Linked DNA regions of Saccharicrinis fermentans DSM 9555 = JCM 21142. The protein of the gene in region 1 interacts with the protein of each later gene in a pairwise test. Links are inferred from orthologs where the notes say so. Each region holds a gene or a part of one and is shown in the gene's direction. Other genes may lie near its edges. The genes, in order: hflC and ftsH.

The links.
Region 2: the proteins of hflC (region 1) and ftsH interact in binary tests that used the Escherichia coli proteins (3 or more experiments, as listed by UniProt). The link is inferred for Saccharicrinis fermentans DSM 9555 = JCM 21142 from one-to-one orthologs.

What each region holds. Positions count from the first base shown.
Region 1 is NZ_KI912107.1:680,933-683,782, reverse strand. It holds hflC (protease modulator HflC), read left to right. Parts: upstream 1-878; coding sequence 879-1,823; downstream 1,824-2,850. Other genes in the region: CYTFE_RS0102925 (RelA/SpoT family protein), read right to left, coding at 2,117-2,850; hflK (FtsH protease activity modulator HflK), read left to right, coding at 1-586.
Region 2 is NZ_KI912107.1:3,996,376-4,014,078, reverse strand. What follows is about bases 8,149-11,105. They hold ftsH (ATP-dependent zinc metalloprotease FtsH), read left to right. Parts: upstream 8,149-8,581; coding sequence 8,582-10,630; downstream 10,631-11,105. Other genes in these bases: rsfS (ribosome silencing factor), read left to right, coding at 8,185-8,559. Also shown: CYTFE_RS0116380 (TAT-variant-translocated molybdopterin oxidoreductase), read left to right, coding at 1-1,059; nrfD (NrfD/PsrC family molybdoenzyme membrane anchor subunit), read left to right, coding at 1,059-2,438; CYTFE_RS0116370 (DUF3341 domain-containing protein), read left to right, coding at 2,428-2,967; CYTFE_RS26890 (hypothetical protein), read left to right, coding at 2,960-4,132; CYTFE_RS0116360 (c-type cytochrome), read left to right, coding at 4,116-4,703; CYTFE_RS28890 (hypothetical protein), read right to left, coding at 4,738-5,415; CYTFE_RS0116350 (NUDIX hydrolase), read right to left, coding at 5,529-6,134; pyrE (orotate phosphoribosyltransferase), read left to right, coding at 6,142-6,774; CYTFE_RS0116340 (hypothetical protein), read left to right, coding at 6,832-7,248; CYTFE_RS0116335 (biotin--[acetyl-CoA-carboxylase] ligase), read right to left, coding at 7,279-8,022; CYTFE_RS0116315 (phosphatidate cytidylyltransferase), read left to right, coding at 11,114-11,926; CYTFE_RS0116310 (hypothetical protein), read left to right, coding at 12,067-12,639; CYTFE_RS26880 (SpoIIE family protein phosphatase), read right to left, coding at 12,783-15,575; CYTFE_RS31240 (two-component regulator propeller domain-containing protein), read right to left, coding at 15,684-15,977; CYTFE_RS0116300 (hypothetical protein), read right to left, coding at 15,986-16,963; CYTFE_RS26875 (PKD domain-containing protein), read right to left, coding at 16,973-17,703. UniProt on the Escherichia coli protein: Acts as a processive, ATP-dependent zinc metallopeptidase for both cytoplasmic and membrane proteins. Plays a role in the quality control of integral membrane proteins.

The sequences.
Region 1 (2,850 bases):
TAACAAACCATACGACTATCTTTTTATGGTAAGAAACCCGGAAGGCACACTACGTGATGTATCGGAAGCTGCTCTTCGACAAATCATTGGAGACCGCACGGTAAATGAAGTACTAACCGTAGGACGTACAGAGATAGCCACCAAAATGGAAGTGCTTGTGAACGAAATATGTCAGGAATATTCACTGGGTGTTAAGGTAGATCAGATAGTACTGCAAGATGTAAACCCTCCAGAACCGGTAAAAGCTGCATTTAATGCTGTCAACCAAGCACAACAAGAAAGAGAAACCTTGATTAATCAGGCAAAATCAGAGTATAATAAAGTAATTCCCAAAGCAAGAGGACAAGCCGAAGAAACCATACAAAAAGCGGAAGGTTTTGCTACAGAACGGGTGAATAACGCACTCGGTGAAGTTGCCCGTTTTAACGCAATCTACAAAGAGTACGTAAAAGCTCCTGAGGTTACCAAAAGAAGAATATACCTTGAAACCATGGGCTCTGTTTTACCAAAACTAGGTAGCAAGATCATCATTGATGAAGAGGGAAACAGTGTTTTACCATTATTACAGATGCAGTTGAATAAATAGCACTTTTAAATGGTAAAACAAGCCACTAAAAGCACTGCCTACCTATTAGAAGAGATCAGCGCAATAGTGAGATCAACACATACTTCTTTGTAAAACAAAGCAATACCATATGAAACGTGTTATGAGAATTGTTTCACACACAGAAGGATGATTAGTTTTAATGAGATCCATAGGACCATTAAAAGTTAAATATAAACAGATGAAACGGGCATGAGCAGCGCAAATGATTGGGCACATAGATGAACAATTGAAATTTGCACAGTTTAGTAAAGTTTCACTAATTTTTAAACAAATGAAAAATAATAAATTCATACTTATATCCGTCGCTTTGGCTGTATTGCTAGTTGTAATATTTCAAAGTGCATACGTGGTAAAAGAAACAGAACAGGTTGTAATTACTCAGTTTGGTAAACCTGTTGGAGAAGCAAAAACAGAACCCGGTCTAAAATTTAAAACACCTTTTATTCAAAAGACCAATTATTTTGACAAACGCTACATGGAATGGGATGGTGATCCTAACCAAGTCCCCACAAAAGATAAAAAGTTCATTTTTGTTGATACGTATGCACGATGGCAAATAACAGACCCATTGCAATTCTTCAAGAGAATGACCAACGAAAGAGGTGCTCTTACACGTTTAAATGATATATTGGATGGAGAAACACGGGATTACATAGCAGCCCACGATCTGGAAGAAGCAGTACGATCTCAGAACAGAACACCAGCATCTTCCGGAGCTACGGGAGAAATGATCTCAGACTCACTGGATATCATATCTGTTGGACGTCAACAACTGCAAGATAAAATTCTTATATCTGCCAACGAAAAGGCCAAAGACCTGGGTATTATCATCCTAGATTTTAGATTCAAAAGAATTAACTATGTGAAAGAGGTGAGTGCTCAGGTGTACGAACGAATGAAAAGTGAAAGATTTCGTATAGCCGATAAATTTCGCTCCGAAGGTCAGGGTGAAGCCTCTCGTATTAATGGAGAAAAAGAAAGAGAGCTAAAAACAATACAATCCGAAGCCTTTAGAAAAGCTGAAGAAATAAAAGGTAAGGCCGATGCACAGGCCGCAGCCATCTATGCCTCTGCGTACAACCAAACAGCTGCTTCCCGCGAATTATACGGTTTCTTAAAATCAATGGAAACTTTTGAAACTACATTTGACACAACAACTTCGGTTATCTTATCAACCGACAGCGAACTTTTTAAATACATGAAAAGTATGAAGTAAAGAACAAAAGTAATTGGGTAATAAGTAAAATACGATCTCCTATAACCCAATTAATATAAACAATAGTTATAGCGGACTTATTCTCCGCGTAATCAGCAAACTAAAAAGTCATTTACATGAGTCACCATTGCAAAAATGGTGACTCTTTATTTATATAGGCGTTTTGCATTTAACACACCATAAAACACCGGCAGATAACGCACAAAAGTTGGTTCTGTTAAAAAAACATTTACACAAGACCTTTTCAGTCTGTATCAGCACACAGATCCCACCCATGCATATGTCAAAAGAAACTATACTACCGAATCAATACGAGACACATTATAAACGCCTTTCACTTTCTTCACCTTTTTGATGAGTCGTCCTAACATATCGGTATCATTTACAAATACAGTTACTGTCCCCTCAAAACTCCCCTCCTGGGAGTCAATAGAAATAGACCGCATTTTCATTTTCAAGTCTTTAGTAATGACCTGGCTTATATTACTAACAATACCAATATCATCCGTTCCTGTAATCTTAAGAGTAGCCTGAAAATTAGCTGTACCACCAGAATTCCATTGTGCATTAACAATTCTATATCCAAATTTAGATCGCATCTCTGGAGCATTGGGACAGTTAATTCGATGTATTTTTATTCCTCCAGTAACCGCCACGAAGCCAAAAATTTTGTCACCAAAGATTGGACTACAGCATTTGGCCAGTGAATAATCCACATTTTTAAGGTTTTTATCAATCACAAGCACATCATCCGAGTCCTCCAGTTCATCATAACCGGCCACAAAATTGGTAGCACTTTTCTGTTGAGCAACCTCTTCCTGCTTCTCTTTATCCAGCACTTTAGTATCTGGAGCACTCACCACATCCTTCATACTGGTCACATCTATCGTCCCCAGTGCAATCTCCCTAAAAAAATCATTAATCGACTTTGATTTATAATGCTTTACCAACTGATGAATCAGCTGATCGGTCAGTTCTATTTTCCAATTTTTAAGTCTTCTAACGAGGGTTTCTTTTCCAAATTCAG
Region 2 (17,703 bases), 3.3 Mb from region 1 along the record:
GGACCTAATCCGGAAGTAATAGGAAAAGACCTTAAGCCTCTCTTGAACAATAGTGAAGGACTTGTGAAATATTATGCTCCAGTAAGTAGTGTTAAAAGCACTGGAGGAACCTATGAGTTGGCCACCACCCAAACGCATCATTCTATGGAGGGACGAGCTTTGATTCGTGAGACTTCTTTAAGTGAGTATCTAAAAGATCCTGCCTCAGGAAATGAAATGCATGCCGAAGTAGAAAAGCTGCATACTTCTTTATATAAGGAACATGAGTATAATGGACACCATTGGGCTATGTTTATTGATCTGAGTTCATGTACTGGATGTAATGCTTGTGTGGTAGCTTGTTCTGTGGAAAACAATGTGCCAGTTGTTGGTAGGGATGAGGTTCGTCGTTCGCATGAGATGCATTGGTTGCGAATTGATAGATATTATACGCAGGCTCCGGATGACCCTAGTAGCTTGAGAGTTGTTCGGCAACCTGTCATGTGTCAACATTGTGATAATGCACCTTGTGAAAATGTTTGTCCAGTGGCGGCTACCAATCATAGCTCAGAAGGTATTAATCAGATGGCATACAACCGATGTATTGGAACCCGCTATTGCAACAATAACTGTCCATATAAAGTACGCCGTTTTAATTGGTTTGATTACAATGGAGCTGATTCCATTCCTTTCAACAGAGTGGATGTGACCGGAATGTCCAGCGACTTAAAAAGGTTAGTGCTTAATCCGGATGTGACTGTTCGTGCCAAAGGGGTTATCGAAAAATGTTCTTTCTGTATTCAACGTATCCAGGAAAAAAAAATGGAAGCAAAGAAAGATGGAGAACCATTGCGTGATGGAGAAATAAAGACGGCATGTGAGCAGGGCTGTCCTGCAAAAGCTATCACCTTTGGCGATATGAATGACAAGAATAGTGCAGTGAGCAAAATGATGAAAGACCCTAGAAGATACCACTTATTAGAAGAATTGCATACACTTCCAAGTGTTGCATACCTGACTAAAGTGAGAAATGTTGAAGAAAAAATTAATTCAGAACCTGAACATAAAACGCATAGCTAATGTATGTATCACCATTAAGGGAGCCTTTGGTTACCGGGTCCAAAAGTTATAAGCAGGTAACCGATGATATTATAAAGCCCATGGAAGGAAAGCCTGGGCCACTTTGGTATGCAGGTTTAGGTTTGGCCTTGCTGGCGCTTGGATTTGGCGGTTTTGCTATTTATGTTACCGTGTGGGATGGTATTGGAACATGGGGACTGAATAGAACCATCGGATGGGGATGGGGTATCACTAATTTTGTATGGTGGGTAGGTATTGGCCATGCCGGTACTTTTATATCAGCCATCTTATTGCTCTTTCGTCAAAAGTGGCGGACAAGTATCAACCGTAGTGCGGAAGCCATGACCATCTTCGCAGTGATGTGTGCTGGATTATTTCCTCTCTTACATATGGGTCGTCTGCCCTTGGGTTTTTTCGTTTTCCCGTATCCGAATACGCGAGATTTATGGGTTAATTTTAATTCTCCATTACTCTGGGATGTGTTTGCCATATCCACTTATTTTACTGTTTCTTTATTGTTTTGGTATATGGGCTTGATACCAGATATTGCTTCCATACGTGATCGATTAAAAGAAGGGCTTAGGAAAAAGATTTATACCTTGTTGAGTTTTGGTTGGACCGGGTCTGCTCGTCATTGGTCTAGACATGAGAGTATGAGTTTGATTTTAGCGGGATTGGCTGCTCCACTGGTATTGTCGGTACACTCTATTGTAAGTATGGACTTTGCTACTTCGGTTATTCCTGGATGGCATACTACTATTTTTCCGCCTTACTTTGTTTCCGGAGCGGTATTTTCAGGTTTTGCTATGGTGCTAACATTAATGATCATAACGCGTAAAGCCTTGAATCTGGAAAATTACATAACCGTAGGGCATGTGGAGTCCATGAATAAGGTGATCATTGCCACGGGCTCAATTGTGGGAATTGCTTATATCACGGAGTTATTTATGGCATGGTATTCTGGAGTCGTCTATGAGCGATATGCATTTGTGAATCGTGCTTTCGGTCCCTATTGGTGGGCCTATTGGATAATGATGACCTGTAATGTGATCACACCTCAGCTATTTTGGTTTAAAAAGATACGGCGTAATTTGGCAGCCACTTTTGTGATATCCATCTTTGTAAATATAGGTATGTGGTTTGAACGTTTTGTGATTATTGTGACTTCATTGCATCGTGATTTTCTGCCTTCCAGTTGGTCTATGTACTCGCCAACCTGGGTGGAAGTGGGAGTTTACATAGGAACTTTCGGTCTGTTTTTTACCTTGTTTTTCTTGTTTATCAGATTCTTTCCTGTAGTAGCTATTGCAGAAGTGAAGGGAGTGTTGAAAAGCTCAGGGGAAAACTTTATTAGGAAAGGAGGCCAGGATGAAAAATAATAAGTATGTAACCGGAATATTTTGGGACGATAAAGATCTCTTAGATGGGATAAAGGAAATTCAGAGCAAGGGCATTGCCATTTATGATGTACGTACGCCTTTTCCGGTGCACGGTTTGGATGATGTTCTAAAACTAAAAAGGTCGAGGCTGCCACGCTTGGGTTTTTTGGCTGGTGCCATAGGTGCTATTGTTGCTTTTTGGTTTCAAATGTGGGTGTTTACTGAAAGCTGGCCAATCAACTTTGGAGGTAAGCCATACCTGTCGGTGCCTTCATTTATTCCTGTGACATTTGAGTTGGCTGTATTGTTCGCTGCCATATCTTTGGTTTTCGGTTTTCTGATTCGTTCAGGAATAGGCCCGGGAGCTCCTACTATTATCTTTGATGAACGTACCTCGGACGATGCTTTTTTGGTAGTGATATTGGAAGATGAGGACAACGGATCGGAGCGGATTCAAGAGGTTCTGACGAGTGTTGGTGCGCAGGAAGTAAAGCATGTTGAACCTACTAAAATGCAAAGTGATGAATAAAGTGTTTGTCTTTTCAAAAAAACTAAAAACTATCCTAATGGCTGGTGCTGGTGCCGGGTTGGTGCTGGCTTTGGCGGGGTATTTTGTAGGAACAATAGATGGTCATCGTTTTTGGGCCAATGTCTTGCTCAATGGCTTTATGATTATTGGTCTGTGTTTGGGGGCTGGATTTTTTGTGGCGGTTCATTTGATTGCTGAGTCGGGTTGGCAAACATCGGTACAGCGTATTGCTGAAGCTATGGCCAGTAAAATTTGGTTGGGTGCTATCATGATGCTTCTTATTCTTTTAGGGGTGCATTCTTTATATCATTGGTCGCATACGGAACACCTGGATCATATATTACAAATGAAAAAGGCTTATTTGAATATGCCCTTTTTTATAATTCGTATGCTCGTGTACCTGGGGGGGTGGATATTTCTACTGCATAATATCCGTAAAGTTTCCTTGATGAGTGATAACAATCCTGACATAAAACTTTTTAACCGTCTTCGTACTTTATCTGGCCTGTTTATCGTCTTTTTTGCTATAACCAGTTCAACATCAGCCTGGGATTGGTTGATGAGTATTGATGCACATTGGTTTAGTACGCTTTATGGATGGTATACTTTTATTGGTATGTTTGTGAATTCTATAGCTGTGATCATTATTTTTTTAGTGGTGTTGCAAAAAATGGGTTATATGGATCATGTGAATGATGAACATCTTCACGATTTGGGGAAGTATCTGTTTGGCTTTAGTATATTCTGGGCTTATTTGTGGATCTCTCAATATCTGTTAATTTGGTATAGTAATATACCTGAAGAAACTACCTATTATGTTACGCGTGTAAAGGGGTTTGAAACGTTGTTTTATGTGAATGTGTTGGTTTGTTTTGTGGCTCCTTTCTTTGCCCTGATGGCCCGAGGTAATAAACGACGTACGGATTGGCTGTTGATTGTTTCTTTGATTGTGTTTGTGGGCCACTGGATCGATCTGTTTATCGCTATTATGCCGGGCGCAGTGGGTGCAGAAAAGGCTCATATTGGCCTTTTTGAAATTGGATTGACTATTTTGTATGTTTCGGTGTTTGCATGGTTTGTTTTTAAGGCCTTGACAAAAGGAAATCTGGTTCCTGAAAATCATCCCTATTTTAAAGAAAGTTTTGACTATGAAAATATTAAGTAAAATATATCTGGTTCTGCTATTTAGCTTGACGGCGGTTGCGTGTGATAATGATCGAAATAAACCGGGCTATAGTTATTTCCCTGATATGGAGCAGTCCAGGAGTTATGAGACTTATTCTGAAAATCCTGTTTTAGAAGGTGGAGTAACGAATCTGATGCCCGTAGAAAATACGGTTCCTCGTGGCCAAATCCCGTATGAATTTGAAAAAACAGACGAAAATAGGAAGCTGGCCGGACAAGTATTGCACAATCCTTATATTGGTACGGCTATGCAAGGAGATGCCGTTATTGAAGGGAAGCGTCTTTACAATATTTATTGCTGGCATTGTCATGGCGATAAGGGAGATGGTAAAGGTTTTTTGTATACCAGCGGCAAGTATGGGTATCCTCCTGCAAGTTTGCTGGCTGATAAAGTGGCTGGTAATCCTGATGGGGAAATCTTTCATGTGATCTCCGTTGGCTTTGGAGTGATGGGAGCACATCAAGGACAAATTTTACCTGATGATAGATGGAAAATTGCCACCTATGTGAGGGAAGTGCTGATCAATGGCGAAGGGGAGTTAGCTGAGTAGAGAAGAATTGTTTGAGCCCTCTCTAGGGGGGGAGCTAAAATTGAGCGACTTGAGATGCAGACCTTGTTTCTTTGTGCTTGGCCGAAATAGATTTGTTTTCTTTTCTGATGTTTTCCGGCAGATGTTCTAAAGGAATTCTTCTACCGTCTTTTGTTGCCATAATGAAAGAGTCAGCGAAACCCATTTTCTTTATATTGTGCCAAAATACCAATGCTTTCTCGTAATCCTCAAAGATGCCTAATGTATATTGGTATATGCTATCGTATGTTTCCTGATTAATTGCCACAAGGTTGGCTGAGTAGTCATTCAAGTCAATTTCCTTAAAAGCACCTATTTGAATACGGTATTTATAACCTGATTCATTGCGTTTCTCTTTGTTTAGGTTTGTGATTTTATTTAGACTGTCTTTGTATAGTGCCAATGTGGTATGCAGGGAATTTTGCTTTGAGGTTAATTCCTCGTACTTCTCTGTTAGTGATGCTATTTCTTGCTTGGATGAAGTATTGCCAGAGAAACTAATCATTCCCCTCAATAGAAAAACCCCCAATAGGGACACGAAAAAGAAGGCTTGAAAATATAAAGCTTTGCGCAGGTTTGTGATTTTTGCTGATTGTTTACGACTCATTTTTCGGAGACGTTGTATCTCTTTGTCAACAGCTTCCAGTCGTAGCTTGTCTTTTTTATTTTCGAATTCTAATTCTTGCGCTGTCATGTGTGTTATATTGAACGATTAAAATTAGCATAAAAATATAAAAAAATAACTTCACAACAGTGTAAACCCTGTAAAATCAGTGATAGCAGCTGAAAAAGTTGATGTTTTATGTATTATAATTCATCCAATACTTCTAAGATACTTGGATAAGTGTTTTGTGTTACCTCTTCAATGTCATTGGCTCGGATCCATTGCGCCTTTGTGATGTCTTCTTCCAGCTGAGGTGTAGGGCTAGCATTTCCTTTGTATTTCATCTCATACCAATAGGTTTTTTTTAGGATGAGCCGTCCTTTTAATGTATATGTATGGTAGGTGGGAGATAGTGGCCGGGTAATCTTTAATGGATTAATCGCACATTCTTCTTCCACCTCACGTAGTGCTGTTTCTTCCATTGTTTCTCCTTTCTCGGCTTTTCCTTTGGGTAGATCCCAAACACCCAAGCGATGGATAAATAAAATCTCCTTGTGGTCGTTGAATACCACACCTCCGGCCGCATTTATATTTTTAAAGCAAGCGGAAAATAATTCCATTAGCTCATTGATGTCATGGTGGTAGATATAGGCTTTCTTTATTTCTTGTTTTCTTTCGAAGTTTAAAATAAAGTCAAGTAACTCCTTGTGGTTTGAGTATTTGAATATTGCATCGAAATCCGGACTGAGATCCCTTTCAATATCCTCTGTTAAAAAAACAATTCTATCCTTAAAAAAAACTTTATACATTTGCAGCATGAAAAAAGTATCAGAAACTATCGCAAAACAATTATTGCAAATTAAGGCAATTAAATTGCAACCAGCAAACCCATTTACGTGGGCTTCGGGATGGAATTCTCCTATTTATTGTGACAACCGAAAAACATTGTCATACCCAGAAGTGAGGGATTATATAAAGTCAGGATTTGTAGCTTTAGTGAATGAATTATATCCTCAGGTGGATGTTATTGCCGGTGTAGCTACTGGAGCAATAGCACAAGGCGCCTTGGTGGCAGATGCCTTGGATAAACCTTTTGTTTATGTGCGCTCTTCTCCGAAGGGGCATGGAATGGAGAACCTGATTGAAGGTGATATTTCTGCAGGTAAAAATGTAGTGGTTATAGAAGATCTGATTTCCACTGGAGGAAGTAGCCTAAAGGCCGTGGATGCATTGCGTAAGGAAGGTTGTCAAGTGTTGGGGATGGCCGCTATTTTTACGTATGGCTTTCAGGCTGCGGTAGATAATTTCGTTGAAAAAGAAGTGACGCTTCATACCTTGAGTGATTATCAAACTTTGATAGAGGTGGCCGTACAAAGCGGGTATGTATCGTCTGACGATGTGAAAACATTGTCTAACTGGAGAAATGACCCTGCACATTGGGGTAAATAACCTGCTGGGACAAGAAGTGCTAACTGATACTTTAAACTTGAAGAAAGAATACGTGACATGACAAAGTTCGAAAGCGAAATTAAAAAAGCATTATATAGCCAAGAGAAAATTTTTTCCTTCATATCCAATTTTAATAATTTTAAAGATCTGATACCTCAGGATAAGATTAAGGATTGGCAAAGTACTGAAGATACTTGTCGATTTAAAGTGGATGGAATAGGTGAAGCCGGTCTTAAGATTGTGGACAAAGAACCTGTGAAAACGGTCAAGTATTCAACCGATGGCAAAGTGCCTTTTAACTTTTATTTATGGGTGCAACTTAAGCAAGTGGCGGAAAACGATACGCGCATAAAACTCACCCTAAAAGCTGATTTGAATGCGATGATGAAGATGATGGTGGGTAAGCATGTGGATAAATTTCTGAATATGTTAGGTGATGCCATTGCCAGCTATGATTATGACGGTCATTGCTAAAGTATTAGTGGTATTGTTTTCTTGAGATATCTAATGAATGATAAATGTAACTTCTTTAAAAGCGTAAGTTCTTTTTTCGCCGGTTTGGGTTTTGAGTTGTAAATGTCCATATTCATTGATGCCGGTTATTTGTGCCATAAACTCACCATGGTGATCTTTGTATAGATGAAAACCTTGCCTGCGGTATAGATTGTTCAGGTACAATTGGTTTAACTTTGCTGAGTTTCCGCATTTTATGTCATTAACATACGCAGTGATGGCATGTACTACCTTTGATAGGATGGTAATAAGCTCAAAGTCTTGCCCGCTGATGTTTTTTAAAGAAATAGGGTTGGGAGCATCACTGGTGAAATACTCTTGGTTGATGTTTAAACCAATGCCCACTATGGAATCGCTTATGGTAGTCCGTGAGATGGTGTTTTCTATTAAGATTCCGCCTATTTTTTTGTCGCGATAATAGATGTCGTTGGGCCATTTGATCGAAAAGTCTTGTGAGAAGTCCTTAAATACATGAATAATTCCCAGCGCAACCGCTTTTGAAATGATAAATTGATCTTGTATTTCAATATAAATAGGTTTGAGCAGTAGGCTGAAAGTGAGGTTTTTGTTAGCTTCGCTTTCCCAATAATTGCCTGCTTGGCCTTTTCCGGCTGTTTGCTTGTCTGTAATTACTATCGTGAATTCAGGAACATTCGCTTTTAATGCCTTCAGTTTGGTGTTGGTTGAAAGTAAATGCTCGAAATGTAATATGTTATTGGGTATTTGTACTGACATAATATAAAAATAATTGCGCCAAATTGTCATCGTGGCAGGTGATTCTAAATGAAGGTACAAAAGTAGTTAGTAAAAGCGAATATAAAAAAATAGTATCTTTGTGTTTTTCTAGTAAATTAGCACCTTTAAAGGTCGATATAACAAAAAAAACTTATAGATTTAATGACAAGTAAAGAAAATAACGCAGCTGAACAATTGGTAGATGCGGTTGTTGAAGGTATTCAAGATAAAAAAGGCACAAATATTGCTATTTTAGATATGCGTGAAATTGACGGCAGTGTCTGTCAGTTTTTTGTTATTTGTGACGGGGACAGTAATACACAAGTTGGTGCGATTGGTGATTCGGTAGAGGATTTGGTGAGAGAGAAGTTGGGAGAAAAACCGTATCATATTGAAGGGAAAGAAAATGCAGAATGGGTTTTAGTAGATTATGTGGATGTAGTAGTGCACATATTTCAGCGTCCCATACGTAGTTTTTATAACCTGGAAGAGTTGTGGGCGGATGCCCGACGTACCGACATAGAAAACATATTTTAGTCAGTTATTTATTATTTAGCGAATGAGCGAAGAGCAAAAACAAAAGAACGAACCTGTTAATCAGGGAGGAAACAATTCAAATCCAAAGTTTCCAAAGTTCAATGGGTACTGGATATATGGCATTATTTTACTTCTAATGATTTCCTTTTTTATGGTTAATCAAGAGGAGGTAGTGAAGAAAATGCCTTACAGTAAATTTACGGATCAGGTTTTACCATCAGGTGATATAGAAATGTTAACGGTGATTACCAATGAAAGTGCATTGGAAGTGACTATTAAAAGTGATAAGCTGGAAAACTACAGAGATGAGTTTGGAGATAATTTTTCTTCACTGATGGAAGGAGGCCCTCATTTTTTAGTGAAGGTGCCTTCTGTGGATAGCTTTGTGGAAGATCTGCGTCGTGTTGAACAGAGTCAGCAGATATCTATTCCAAATCGTTATGAGCAACGATCCAATTACTTTAATGAGGTGCTGAGTTTTCTTTGGCCTCTGATATTATTGTTGATTATTTGGGTTTTTATTTTCAGAAGAATGGGTGCCCAAGGTGGCGGCGGTGGTGCTGGAAATATTTTTAATGTTGGTAAATCCCGCGCTAAGGTTTTCGATAAGGAATCAAATATTAATGTTAATTTTCTGGATGTGGCTGGATTGGCTGAGGCCAAGCAGGAGTTGGAAGAGATAGTGTCTTTTTTGAAAAGACCGGAAAAATATACCAACCTCGGCGGTAAAATACCTAAAGGAGCATTACTAGTAGGTCCTCCCGGAACGGGAAAGACTTTGTTGGCCAAGGCTGTGGCCGGAGAAGCTAATGTGCCATTCTTTAGTATGTCGGGTTCTGATTTTGTGGAGATGTTTGTGGGAGTGGGAGCTTCCAGAGTGAGAGACTTGTTTAAAAAAGCCAAGGAAAAGGCACCTTGTATTGTATTTATCGATGAGATAGATGCCATAGGTCGGGCTCGTGGTAAAAGTCCTAGCATGGGAGCCAATGATGAACGTGAGAATACACTTAATCAATTGCTGACCGAGATGGATGGTTTTGGTACTAATTCTGGCGTGATTATTTTAGCTGCGACAAACCGTGCCGATATTTTAGATCGTGCATTGATGAGAGCGGGTCGTTTTGACCGTCAAATTCATGTGGAGCTGCCTGATATAAATGAAAGAAAGCAGATTTTTGAGGTGCATTTACGCCCATTAAAATTGAGCGAAGAGGTGAAATCTGAGTTTCTGGCCAAGCAGACTCCTGGATTTTCTGGAGCCGACATTGCCAATGTATGTAATGAAGCGGCGTTGATAGCTGCCCGTGGTGATAAAACAATAGTGGAGAAAGAGGACTTCTTAAGTGCAGTGGATAGAATCGTTGGTGGCCTTGAAAAGAAAAATAAAATCATATCTAAAGACGAGAAAAGAGCCATCGCTTATCATGAAGCAGGTCATGCCGCCACCAGTTGGTTGTTGGAATATGCCCATCCTTTGGTTAAGGTTACTATTGTTCCAAGAGGTAAGGCATTGGGTGCAGCCTGGTATCTTCCCGAAGAAAGGCAATTAACAACTACCGAGCAGATGTTAGACGAAATGTGTTCTGCATTGGCGGGTAGAGCAGCTGAAGAACTTGAGTTTGGTAAAATATCTACGGGTGCTCTGAATGATCTTGAAAAAGTTACAAAACAGGCTTATGCAATGATCGCCTATTATGGTATGGGTAGGGGATTGGGTAATGTGAGTTATTTTGATTCCAGTGGACAAAATGAATATGGGTTCACAAAGCCTTATAGTGAAGATACAGCTCAGGTGATTGATCAAGAGGTGTCTAAGCTCATTGAAGAACAATATCAACGCGCAAAAGATATTTTAAGGAGTAATAAAGATAAGCACGCACAATTGGCTAACCTGCTTCTTGAACGTGAGGTTATTTTTAGCGAGGATTTAGAAGCTATTTTTGGGAAAAGAAAGGTAAATAAACATATTGTTCAGTTAGATGATAACGGACATGAGTCTTCTGAAGCGCCAAAAAGTGAAACGGATCAAAGTAAGGATGCCTCTCCTGATACAGAAAGTGAGAAGGAGTAGGGTCTGGTATAAAAGCGCAGAAGAGCGTATGGCTTAAGTTTAGAGAATAAAAAAAGGAGGAATGGTATTGATACTGTTCCTCCTTTTTTTAGTGTGCCGTGCATGGTATTTAACGTGATTCGCTTTATAGAGAAACATCTTTACCTGAAAGTAAATAGGGATAAAACATCGGTGGTTTACTACAACCGTATTAAGATTCTGGGTTACTCCTTTTATAAAACAAAAGGCGAAACTCGATTACTCCTTGGTTTTTAGCTTCTTGAATTTGATGGGAGATTTATTGCAGAATGGATGACTTTTGGTGGACTTGTGATCAGCTATGCGTGTAGGGTAGAGCTTAGAATAAACAAAGTATTGTGGTATCGCTAAAGAAACATGGGGGATGGAAACGCATGGATCTAAAGAATTATTTGTTTTTATTGCCAAAAATGAATGAAAATTGGTTTAACTGCTTATTTTTGCAAATGTATCAATCCATTACAAATGAATAATTTTTGGCAACGAGTTCTTACGGGTATCCTTTTTGTTATTGTAGTAGCAGGTGGAATTTTTTATCATCCATTCTCCTTTTTTGCTGTATTTTTTTTGGTTGTAATTGCCGGAATATACGAGCTTAATGGCTTGCTGGAAGCTGCCCAAATAAAAACCAATTTTTTGTCTGCTTTGTCCATCGGAGTTTTTGTGTATGTAGCTACCTTTCTTACGCAATCAGGAATATCTGATTTCGCTGTCTTTTATTTGCTTATACCTATTGTATTATTGGTTTTTATCAAGGAATTGTTCGATATGGATGATAAGCCATTGGAACGTATTGGCTCTAGTTTGTTGTGTGCTGTGTATATTGGTGTACCATTGGCCATGTTAAATTCATTGGCTTTTGTGAAAGGGATATATCATTTTGAATTGCCGCTCGCTGTGTTTATACTGGTTTGGATAAACGACACGGGGGCTTACTTGTCTGGTGTGAGCATAGGCAAACATAAGTTTTTTGAAAGAATATCTCCTAAAAAAACCTGGGAAGGAACCGTAGGTGGTTTTTTGCTTACATTGATGGGCGGTTATGTAATATCCTTATTTTGGAAAGATTTAAATGTGGTACAGTGGATTACGTTGGGAGGTATTGTTTCTATAATGGCGGTATTGGGGGATCTTATTGAATCCTTGTTTAAAAGAAGTATTGGTATTAAAGATTCGGGTAATATTTTTCCAGGACATGGAGGTGTCCTAGATAGGTTTGATGCGGTAATATTTGCAATTCCCATGGCCGTTTTCTATATAGAAGTGATTGTTAGATAAACAATACGCTCATCCAATCGTCGCATTAATCTGTTTGCACAATAATTTGGTGGTTCTTTTGCCTCTTTATTGCAAATGTGTAATATTTTATCGAATTTGTAAGTGCGTTTCTTTATTACGTTTCTTTAAAATATATATACATGAATAACTCTTCTATTTGTTCGGTGTTAGATACAAAGGTTCGGATTTTTAATTTTTTCGCTTTTTTGTTTTTTGGGGGTCTGGCTGTGTTATTTCTCTATTATAAAACATTGGGTGGTATTGGTTTTGCCATGGCTAGTGGTTTTTTTGGACTGATGCAAGGCCTAATAAGTATTTTCTTAGTCTGTTTGTCATTATTGGGAACTTATGTACTATGTAAAAATAGGGGTGGAAGAGCGAAGCTTATTTTAGCCCTGGTGTCTGTATTGTTGTTTGCCTTTGCACTTAATCAGGCTATTATATGGAAATTTAAGTATGATGAAGGCCTGTTTTTTGGCGGGGATGTTCTGACTAAGTTGAGTGTAGATGATATGTTGTATTTTACCCTTTATTATTTCATTACTTTTTTTCAGTGGCTATTCGGGATTGTTTTAAGTCTTTCTTTTATGATCAGTTCCGTGAATGGAGAAAGCACTGCAAACTACCTGAATAGGGCGCATTTATTTTCCCTATTAAAACCTTTTGTATTCTCTGTTTTCTGTGTTTTTTTATTTTTTCATTTGTGGACTTAAGGCCGAAAACTGCATTCGTAAAATCTATTACCTATTCACATTGTTGCCAATCGAGATGCCAGCTAACTTGTTTCAATCACCAAAGCTGGTGCTATGCCTCAATTGCTATTGTATTTTTTATAAAGGATTTATTTATGCCGAATTTAGAGTTTTATCCCCATGAATAATACGTCGTCTATTTGTTCCAGGTCTCCTTTCCAATTATTAAAATATTCTTTAATAATTTTACCTTGACTGTCCATTGGTTTTTTACGTATTTCTTCCAGTAGGTTCTTGACACCTACCTTCATTATTTTTTTGCCTTTGGGACCTCCAAATTGGTCGGTATAGCCATCTGAGAACAAGTAAATGGAGTCTCCTTTGGAACAATTGTATTCGTAATTTAAGAATTTAGATTTTTGAGTAAGTGCATCATCGCCTATGCTTCTCCTTGTTCCGTTGTATATGGATAGTTCATTGTTGATATATACAAATACAGGTCGCTTGGCAGAGGCGATTCTCACTTTGTGGGTGTTTACATCAATCTCAATCACCGAGATGTCCATTCCGTCTTTAGCATTCTCACTATTTTCTTTTTGAAGTAATACTTTAATGTTGCTATCTAGTTTTTCAAGAATATCAGCGGGAGATTGTACTTTTTCTGTTTTGTTAATATCGTTGAGTAAGGTAGTTCCAATCATTGACATGAAAGCGCCGGGAACACCATGTCCGGTGCAATCAGCGCAGCATAATAAGAATTTATTTTTATTCTTGCTAAACCAATAAAAGTCACCACTTACAATATCTCTAGGAGCAAAGAATATGAATGATTGAGCAAAGGAATTTTTTAGTTCGTTCACCGGTGGTAGGATAGAGCTTTGAATACGCTTGGCGTAATTAATGCTAGCTGTAATGTCTTTATTTTTACGCTGTATTTCATCTTTTTGTTCTCGCAGAACTATGGTTTGTGAATTTACTTCTCGTTGTAATGCCTCTTTTTGCATCCTTAACTTTCGTTCCCTGATTTTGATAATCCAATAGAATATTAACCCCAGTAGAGAGATTAAAACGAGGTAAAACCACCATTTTTTCCATATGGGTTCAGCAATTTCTATTCTAATTGACAGAGGGTTATTGTTGGGTACACCATCGGCATTAAATGCGCGAATTTTTAAGTCGTATTTACCGTCAGGCAAAAATTCGTATTCCTTAAAATTAGTGGTTCCTAGGTCGATCCATTGGGATTCCTCGTTGTCATTTCTAATTAATTTGTATTGGTAGCTCACGCCTAGGGGGTCCTTAAAGCTGATGCCAGTGAAATCAAATCTGAATTTAGCATACCTCCTATTGTAAGGATATGGCAGCTGAATGGGTTTGTTCAAGGGGTAATTGATACCAGATACATTTGCTTTATTGAGGTTAATTTTAGGCGGAACCGTATTTTTCTTGTCTCTGTCCGGAAAGTATTTAATGATACCATTACTGGATGCAAACCATATGTTTTCTTCTTTATCTTTCCATATATCATAAAAATCACCGCCCATGTCTTCTTTAAAGCCAAAGGTTCTGATTTGTTTTGTGTTTAGGTCGATGGTACTGATACCTGGTTGGTGTGCAATCCAGAGTCTGTCATTTTTGTCACATACAATATCGTAGCAGTAGTTTTTGGTAAGTCCATCTGAAATATCGATGGCCATCAAAGTGTCTTGATTGTACTTTAATACTCCCTTACCAATGGTCGACAACCAAAAGTTCCCTTTGGAGTCTGTGGTCATACCTGAAACATCCAATGGTGATTTAGAAAGTCTGTGAACTTCAATGCTTGTGCTGTCCAGTAGGCAGATGCCACTGGATTTGGGTCCTATCCATATTTGTTGTTGATCGTCAATGAATACGAAATTAATATTGTTGTGTGGTAGTTGATTTTCAGTGGTTAACAAGGTTGTTTTGGGTGTTGTTGGGTTTATGCGATAGAAACCGGAAGTGGTTGCCAGTAAAATATCTCGGTTAACAATAGCCATATCATTGATCTTTGGCTCGCTCACTCCTTTGGTGTATGGATATTTTTTAAATCTTAAATCTCCTTTTTTTCTGAAGTATAACCCGGATTCAAAGGATGCTACCCAAAAGGTGCTATCTGAATCATATTCAAAGCCAGTAATCTCGTCGTTGGGTATTCCCAGTGCTTTGTCATAGTATTCATGGTCCGTGAAACAAAATGGATCGGTGTGCAATATGCCATTGTCCAGTCCTATCCATAGGTTGGAATGGGTGGCCATGACTGATTTAGCCTTGCTTTGTTTAAAGCCAATACTCTCCAAGTCATAATGGATAAAATAGTCGCTGAGTAATACAGAAACACCGCCTCCGTAGGTGGCAAACCAATAGTTATCTTCTCGGTCACCTATGATGGCCCTAATGAAGTCGTGGTTCAAGCCATTTTCAGTGGTGAATTTAAATGATTCGGTGAAGCTTTGTGTTGCAGCATCTAAAAATAATTTGATAACCCCGTTCCCCCAGGTGGCAAGTAGTAGATTGCCATCTTTTTCTTCGTAAATATCTAATATATTTTCGTATTCTATATTAAATTTAATGCATAGGTTGTTGTTGGCATAATGTTTGGCTGTTTGCTCATCATAGCGAAATAAGTAGAAACCTTCGTCCTCGGTAGCTATCCAGTATTCTCCTTCTATGGCTCTTCGTTTTACGATGGTATTTATTTTAGCTGGTGGAATATTTCCTATTTCATGTACAGAAGTGATCTCTGCATTCTGATTCAGTTTCAAATGCATCAGACCTTCAGAGGTGCCCATTAAAAAGTTGAATGGATCAACGGACTCTATTGAGTAATAGAGTTTATCCTCAAATATATCCGCTTGAAAATATGGTGTTACATTCTTTTGTTTGTTGATCTTTAATAAGCCGTTATTTTGTACGGTTGCCCATATGTTGCCCATGTTATCCTGGCAGATGTCGTTGATGCGACTGGTGGCTTTGGGGGTGGGTATTATTTTATGGAAGGTGCCGTCTTGTAAGTAGGATAATGTACCGTTGTTGTGTCCAACCTATAGTATTCCATCCAGGTCTACAAATAAAGAGTAAATAAAGTCTGAAGACAAAGAGTCTCTTTGTGTATAGGTCTTGAAGTGGATACCGTCGTACCTCACCAAACCTTCGCCGGTGCCTATCCAAAGGTAGCCATTGTGATCCTGTGCCAAGCAATACACAAAGTTTTGCGGCAGACCCATGTCTGAATCAAAATTTTTAAAGTTGAATGATTGAGCTGTAGCGTGATTGCTGCAACTGTATAGCACAATGATAATTAGTAGGGTTGTTAACCTTTTAACGCTGTATGTCATATCCCACTCTAGTTATGTATAGTTTTCGGTTTCATTCCAATGCTGTATTTGTATTTTGGGATGCCTCCAATAGGAACACTGTAAAACTCAATTAGTTCGTCATATTGATTTTTTAGGTATATGACTACATTGTTGTTTTTGATATCTGCCCCTTTCTTTTTTATCATTTGAATATCGTACGACTTGTTTTTTTCTGAGGGGTGAACCTGATGCAGACTATTGGCCCAGTTGTCATCGCCAGAAATTTTCATAAACTCTCCATTTTTGGCCACAGAGATGATTCTGATAATGCCGTCGTTATCCCAGTCGAAGTTGGATTGTTTTACTGATTGAACATTTTCGTCGATAAATGGATAGATATGGGAAATCTCGTTAGCGTTATCGTGTAATCTGAATTTATATTTGTAATAAAAAGCAAAAGCCCCTTCTACTGGTTGGTTTTCAGTTGGTTTGTTGCTTAGAGATAAGTTGTATAGGTTTCCGTCATCACCTGATATTCCTTCAATGATTATTTTAAATACATAGCCACCATATTCGTCCGGTAAAAACTCTCCTTCAGTGGGGTTAATGGGACCGAAAGTATACCATTTTTGATCATATTTAGGATGGGCAGTGAAGGATTTTGTACCTAATAATGTGCCGCTTTTGTAGTTGCCACTTAAATTAATATTCTTTGCATCCTTGGCAGAGCAGGCGTTTTTTCCGCCATAAATACTGTATTTCATTCGGGTATCCCATTCTCCTTTCTGTTCATCTATCTCTCCTCCTGTATCGGGGTCATATACCCTGATAAAAATGGGTTCCGTATGATCTTGCGGAACGGAGTAAAATATGACCTGACAATAATCGTTGTCGCCCCATGCTGATTCTCCATCTTTTCCAAATGTAACAAGGTGGGGTATGTTCTCGTCAATGGCTGGTACGGGTTGGGCATTGGCACTCAACGAAATTATTATAAATGTATAAAATATAGCTAATTTATGCATGTGTATTGATTATTCTATGACAACAATCTGTCGTGTTGAACTTCGTTTATCTGTAGGGTCAAGTTTTGAAATGGCACCACAAGTAATTGTGTATATACCCTTTTTTCGAAAAATATGATGAATAGTTACACCTTTGGCTTTATTACCGTCTCCAAAGTCCCAAAAATATTGCGTAGGAACGAAATCTTGGAGTGTTGATATATCTGTGCTAAGCTGAAAAGAGGTGCCAATATTGACCGTATCTGGAGCTGTAATGTATATTTGAGGGGTGCGTTCTAGGTTTACTTCGTAGCTTGCAACGGTGTATAGGTCTTTGTTGGCCAGTGTGTCAACTACGTTTAATTCTACCAGGTATTTTCCGGGTCCTGGAAAGCAATGGTCCACTTCGAGCCCGTTTGCTGTTGCTCCATCTCCAAAATTCCATTTGTATTTGTAAGGCAAGGTATCTGAAACGTAGGGGCCATTTTCGAATAAGGTAAAACAAAAGTTGTCTTCAATTTGCGGACTTGCATCCGGAAACTTAGGATAGGTGTCATTAAATTTGAAAATATCTGCATTTCCTGTGCGGTCGGATGCAAAATAGCCTTCGGTCTGGGAATCGTAGATGTAGCATGAAAAATCGTTGCTCTCAGTGTTGATGGGATATTCCAATTTTATTGGTGCACTCCAGACGCCATTGTTCTTGGAAGTGTAAAAGATATCTAGCTTGCCCGTGCTGTTGTGCCCTTCTGAAGAAAAAT